One region of the Blautia sp. HCP3S3_B11 genome, then DNA from elsewhere that is predicted to be linked to it. Evidence: predicted binding sites of a transcription regulator. Region 1 holds the regulator's gene; each other region holds the start of a gene.
The links. The regulator HrcA, encoded in region 1, represses chaperone genes, less so after heat shock. The targets are predictions, from matches to a motif close to TGTTAGCACTCNNNNNNNNNGAGTGCTAACA.

Region 1 (2,278 bases):
TTACCCTGGTAGCAATCCTGGATGCAGATAAAGAAGGTTTCCTCCGTTCCGAAACCTCCCTCATCCAGACCATCGGACGAGCTGCCCGAAACAGCGAAGGCCACGTGATCATGTACGCAGACAACATGACCGATTCCATGTACAAAGCCATTACCGAAACCAACCGCCGTCGCACCATCCAGGAAGCCTACAACAAAGAACATGGAATCACCCCCACCACCATCAAAAAAGCAGTCCGCGACCTCATCGCCGTATCTAAAGCAGTAGCTGAAACCGAGGTCCGACTCCAGAAAGACCCAGAGTCCATGACCCGCAAAGAACTCACCAAACTCATCGCCCAGGTAGAAAAACAAATGCGCGCCGCCGCAGCAGACCTCAACTTCGAACAGGCCGCCGAACTCCGCGACAAAATGATCGACCTGAAAAAGAACCTGGATACGCTGGACAAATAATGTTTCTTAATCCAGCCCATCAGAGTGTGAAATCCTGCGTCAGATATCTTTGCCGTGCGTCAACACGCCTGCAGATATCTTCCTTGTCTTTCACACTTTGCTGAACTGTCTTAAATGCATTATTTACAAGGATTGCTATAGAAGAGGCGATTCGCCTCCCAGGCGAGAGCCCCGCCTGTATAATCGTCATGAACAGCCAGCGGGGAGAAATTATTAATAATTTCTCCTAGCGTCCCTTTCTATAACATAATCTTAATAATCTCCATTGTTCATAAAATAACAAAAAATTCACAAAATAATATTGACAAACCCAATCAAGAGTGCTATCTTATGAACATAAGCTGTTAGCACTCCTAAAAGTTGAGTGCTAACAGCCTGAAAACAAAGGCAGAAAAGGAGTGGAACTTCATGGATCAGGTATTAGATGATCGTAAAAAGAAAATACTAAAAGCCATCATCAAAACCTACATGGAAACAGGTGAGCCCGTCGGTTCACGAACCATTTCCAAGTTTGCAGATTTAAATGTAAGCTCTGCCACCATCCGGAACGAGATGTCAGACCTGACCGATATGGGATATATCGTACAGCCACACACCTCAGCCGGAAGAATTCCTTCTGATAAAGGTTATCGCCTCTACGTTGACGAGCTGATGAAAGAAAAGGAATCAGAAGTCCAGGAAATCAGAGATCTCATGATTGAGAAAACAGATAAACTGGATAAGATGCTTAAACAGGTAGCGAAGGTACTCGCCTCCAATACCAATTATGCAACAATGATTTCTGTGCCACAGTACAGCGGAAGCAAGATTAAATTCATACAGCTTTCCCGCGTGACACCACTTCAGCTTGTGGCAGTAGTAGTTAGTGATAACAACGTCATCCGAAACCAGATCATCAATCTGGATGAGGAGATGGACGATCAGACAATCCTGAAATTAAATCTTCTTCTCAATACCAACTTAAATGGTGTGCCGATTCAGGACATTAACCTCGGAATGATCGCCCGCCTTAAAGAACAGGCAGGTGTACACAGTTCTGTAGTTGGAACAGTCCTTGATGCAGTGGCAGATACCATTCAGGTAGATGAAGACGATATGCAGATATATACTTCAGGAGCAACAAACATTTTCAAATATCCGGAGCTTGCAGATACAAGTAAAGCAAGTGAGCTGATCTCAGCATTTGAAGAGAAGCAGGATCTGGTAGATCTGGTGAAAGAGAGAATGTCTGATACCGAGAACACAGGAATTCAGGTGTACATTGGTGATGAGATGCCGGTGCAGACTATGAAGGACTGCAGTGTGGTGACAGCTACCTATGAACTTGGAAAAGGAATGCATGGTACCATTGGTATCATCGGTCCGAAGCGAATGGATTACGCAAATGTAGTTGACAGCCTGAAGGCTTTGAAAGTCCAGCTGGACGAACTGATTAAGAAAGAGAGTTAGAAAGGCGGTAATAGAGAGTGTCAGAAGAAACAAAGAACACAGCTTTGGAGGAAGAAACAACAGAGACTCCTGTAACAGAAGAAACTGTTGAGGATGAACCTGAAGTTGTAGAGAATGGTGAAGAAGAAGCAGAAGAAATCCCGGTAGAGGATGGAGACGAGGAAGCTTCCCAGGATGACAAGAAAGACAGCAAATCAAAAACTTCTTTCTTCGGTAAGAAGAAAAAAGAAAAAGATAAATTTGAACAGCAGATCGAAGATCTGACAGACAGACTGAAACGAAACATGGCTGAATTTGATAACTTCCGTAAGAGAACGGAGAAAGAGAAATCCAGCATGTACATCATCGGAGCCAAGGATATTGTTGAGAAAATCCTT
Region 2 (2,278 bases), on a different contig from region 1:
ATATTTAAAGGAACGTCTGATTGATGGAAAAATGACATATATTTTCCTTGATGAAATTCAGAATGTAACAGATTTTCCGAAAGTGCTGGACAGTCTTTATATTAAAAAAAACATAGATATTTATGTGACTGGTTCCAATGCATATATGTTGTCCAGTGAGATTGCAACTATGATTTCAGGAAGATATATTCAGATTGAAATGTTGCCGTTGTCTTTTAAGGAATATATGGAGAGTACTGGCAGTATGAATGACAGAGGAATCAAATATGCTGAGTATTTGCAGAATAGTTCATTTCCGTTTACACTGGAATTAAAAAATCAGCCAGATGAGATCAGAGATTATCTGGAAGGAATCTATAATACGATTGTTGTAAAGGATATTATAAACAGGAAAAAAATCACAGATACTATGATGCTTAAGAGTGTCTTAAGATTTGTGTTTGATAATATAGGAAATCCATTGTCATCAAAAAAAATTGCAGATACGATGACCTCAGAAGGGCGAAAAATTGATACAAAAACAGTGGAAAAATATCTGGAGGCTTTTAGCGAGAGTTATATTATATATCAGGCAAAACGTTATAATATAAAGGGAAAACAATATTTAAAAACTCTTGAAAAATATTATATAGTTGATATTGGAATGAGGTATATGCTTTTAGGGTCGAGGCAGGCAGATGCAGGACATGTTCTGGAAAATATAGTCTATCTGGAATTGTTACGTCGAGGATATGATGTGTATGTTGGAAAAATCAATTCATATGAAGTGAATTTTGTGGCACAGAATAAAAAGGGAACGGTATATTTCCAGGTGGCACTGACTGTACGAGATGAAAATACACTTTTGAGAGAATTAAGACCATTACAGGCGATACGAGATCATTATCCAAAGATTATCTTAACAATGGATGAAGAACCAGAAGAACAATATGAGGGAATTCGACGTATTAATGCCAGAGACTGGTTATTGGGGATTGTAGACTGAACAATGCAAATTCATGGTAATAATATATAAAAACAGAAGATAATCATATTGCAGAGAAGTTTCATGTGGAGAATAAGATGTCTAAAATGAACCTGCCAGAAACTGTGACTGTTGTGGTATAAACTTTTGTCATTTTGCATGGCTCGTAGCGTTCACAAATTCTTCACAAAAAATTAGCACTCACCTCTTGACAGTGCTAATAATAAGTGTTATATTACAGCTAGAACAAAGGAAGGGGAACAAAAAGAGAACAAAGAAATAAGTTCTATGAGATTCCTGATAACCTAAGTTCCAAAGAAACAAGGTAAAGATGCATAACTGAGAGTCCATCACATGTAGATGGACGGTATAGAAAAGGAGAGATGACTTATGTTGATGCCTAGTATTTTTGGAGAAAATTTATTTGATGACTTTTTTGGAGATTTTCCATTTTATTATGATGACAGAGCAATGAAAGATGCAGAGAAGAAACTTTACGGACGCAGAGCCAGCCACATAATGAAAACCGATATCAAGGAAACTGATAAAGGCTATGAACTGGTCGTAGATCTTCCGGGATTTACCAAAGATGAAGTAAAGGCTGACCTGGAGAATGGTTATCTGACTATCAGCGCTGAGAAAGGTCTGGACAAAGATGAGCAGGAGAAAGAGACAGGACGTTATATCCGTAAGGAACGTTATGCAGGTGCCTGCAGCCGTAGCTTCTATGTAGGTAAAGAAGTTGAGAAAGAAGACATTAAAGCAGAATTCAAACATGGTATCCTCACATTATTTGTACCAAAGAAAGAAGCAAAACCAGCAGTAGAACAGAAGAAAACAATTGCCATTGAAGGCTGATGAATAAATATTCTGACTGACCCGTTAAGGGTCAGCCAGAGATTAAAAACAGATATAAAAATAAAAGCTTACACTAAAAGATTGAAAATAAAAGGTTGAAAAAACCTGTAAAGATAGATTTGGAAAGTAAATCTGGTGAACAGATTTGACATATATAAAATATATTAGAAAAGGAGATATGACTTATGTTAATGCCTAGTATTTTTGGAGAAAATTTATTTGATGATTTTTTTGGAGATTTCCCATTCTATTATGATGACAGAGCAATGAAAGATGCAGAGAAGAAACTTTATGGACATAAAGCAAATCATGTAATGAAAACTGATATCAAGGAAATGAATAACGGATACGAACTGATTGTAGATCTTCCAGGATTTAAGAAAGATGAAGTTCATGCAGCACTTGAAAATGGTTATCTGACCATCAGTGCAGAGAAAGGTCTGGATAAAGACGAGA
Region 3 (2,278 bases), on a different contig from region 1:
TTTCTGTTCATATATTATTAAGATGAGTAAAAGATAAACAGAAAAGAATTCAGATATATGCAAGGCGAAAGGAGGACTATATGAGCGTTCAGTTGCTGGACAAAACAAGAAAAATCAACAAACTTCTGCATAACAGCAGTTCCAGTAAAGTCGTATTTAATGATATCTGTCAGGTTCTGATGGAAACCCTGAGTTCCAATATCCTGGTTCTCAGCAAAAAGGGAAAGGTTCTGGGCGTCAGTTTATGTCCGGGCGTAGAAGAGATTACCGAGCTGATTGAGGATAAAGTTGGCGGATATGTGGATTCATTATTGAACGAGCGATTTTTAGGTGTATTGTCAACAAAAGAGAATGTGAATCTTCAGACACTGGGCTTTGAGCATGTGTCAAGCAGCTATCAGGGAATCATCAATCCGATAGATATCGCAGGAGAAAGATTAGGTACAGTATTTATGTACCGCTATGACAGACCGTATGATATTGAAGACATTATTGTCAGTGAATATGGTACAACTGTAGTTGGTCTGGAGATGATGCGTGCAGTTCACGAAGAGAATGCAGAAGAAGACAGAAAACAGCAGGTTGTGAAATCAGCATTTAATACATTATCCTTCTCAGAGTTGGAAGCAATTATTCATATCTTCGATGAACTTGACGGAGATGAAGGAATCCTGGTTGCAAGTAAGATTGCTGACCGCGTGGGAATCACCAGATCTGTAATTGTAAATGCATTAAGAAAATTTGAAAGTGCCGGTGTGATTGAATCCAGGTCTTCCGGTATGAAGGGAACTTATATCAAGGTTCTCAACGAAGTAATCTTTGATGAACTGGAAGAGATCAAGGCACAGAGAAATAAGAAAGCCTGACTTGCTTTAAATAAATCATAAACCTAAATAATGAAGAACATAAGAAGACTGTCTGCTAATTAGCAGGCAGTTTTTTTGACATTGTAGAATTTTCTAAGGACTTATATCTGATTTTTCATAGGACAGTGTTTCTTTCAATCGATAATGATGCCGCACCGCTTCGTTCTGGTACTTTGTCGATCAAAATTATTCTATGTTTTTTTGGTTTGGCATCAAATCGGTACACGATGAATTTATGCATTAAGATTAAAATTATTTGTAAATTAAGAAAACATGAGAAAAAATTAGAAAAAATAAGTAAATAAGAGAATACATCATATTTTATAATGCTAAAAGCGCTTGCGAAATCAAGCCATTTTAAATAATATAAGGACAGTGATTAGCACTCAAGACAAATGAGTGCTAGCAAAAAGCGGCAGGATTTGACAAAGGCCGAAGCAGTTACTGAAATCTGTATCTCCAATTAATAAGAAAGGGCATTGCAGAGCAGCAGTAACAGGACAAATCTCAATTTGGAGAATAAAGGAGGATCATAGATCATGACATTAGTACCTTTAGGTGACAGAGTTGTATTAAAACAGGTTGAAGCAGAAGAAACAACAAAATCCGGAATCGTTCTTCCGGGACAGGCACAGGAAAAACCACAGCAGGCAGAAGTGGTAGCTGTAGGACCTGGCGGAGTTGTAGAAGGTAAAGAAGTAAAAATGGAAGTAGCTGTAGGTGATAAAGTTATCTACTCCAAATATTCAGGAACAGAAGTAAAAATGGACGGTACAGAATACATCATCGTAAGACAGAACGATATTCTTGCTATCGTTAAATAATTATAGAAGACAGAATTTAAACAGGAGGTCATATTATCATGGCAAAAGAAATTAAATTCGGCGCAGAAGCCAGAGCAGCTCTTGAAGCTGGTGTAAATAAATTAGCTGATACAGTAAGAGTAACATTAGGACCGAAAGGAAGAAACGTAGTTCTTGACAAACCATACGGTGCTCCGCTTATCACAAACGACGGTGTTACAATCGCAAAAGAAATCGAACTGGAAGATGGATTTGAAAACATGGGAGCCCAGCTGATCAAAGAAGTTGCTTCCAAGACAAACGATGTAGCAGGAGATGGTACAACAACAGCTACAGTTCTTGCACAGGCTATGGTTCATGAAGGAATGAGAAACCTGGCAGCAGGCGCTAACCCGATTATCCTGAGAAAAGGTATGAAGAAAGCTACTGATACAGCAGTAGAAGCAATCAAAAATATGAGCCAGACAATCAGCGGCAAGAAACAGATCGCAAACGTTGCATCTATTTCTGCAAGCGATGAGACAGTTGGACAGTTAGTAGCAGACGCTATGGAAAAAGTTTCCAAAGATGGCGTTATTACAGTTGAAGAATCCAAGACAATGCACACAG

Region 2: ACTNC0_RS16620 (Hsp20/alpha crystallin family protein) is a predicted target of HrcA. The motif match lies at 1,157-1,187, and genes of this name have one in related genera.
Region 3: groES (co-chaperone GroES) is a predicted target of HrcA. The motif match lies at 1,244-1,274, and genes of this name have one in related genera.

Annotation. Positions count from the first base shown of each region.
Region 1 covers NZ_JBQHVP010000005.1:91,485-93,762, reverse strand. The annotation lists gene uvrB (excinuclease ABC subunit UvrB) at 1-452, shown strand, start outside; gene hrcA (heat-inducible transcriptional repressor HrcA) at 861-1,901, shown strand; gene grpE (nucleotide exchange factor GrpE) at 1,919-2,278, shown strand, end outside.
Region 2 covers NZ_JBQHVP010000026.1:18,119-20,396, forward strand. The annotation lists gene ACTNC0_RS16615 (ATP-binding protein) at 1-985, shown strand, start outside; gene ACTNC0_RS16620 (Hsp20/alpha crystallin family protein) at 1,355-1,822, shown strand; gene ACTNC0_RS16625 (Hsp20/alpha crystallin family protein) at 2,008-2,278, shown strand, end outside.
Region 3 covers NZ_JBQHVP010000012.1:38,987-41,264, forward strand. The annotation lists gene codY (GTP-sensing pleiotropic transcriptional regulator CodY) at 81-866, shown strand; gene groES (co-chaperone GroES) at 1,406-1,690, shown strand; gene groL (chaperonin GroEL) at 1,729-2,278, shown strand, end outside.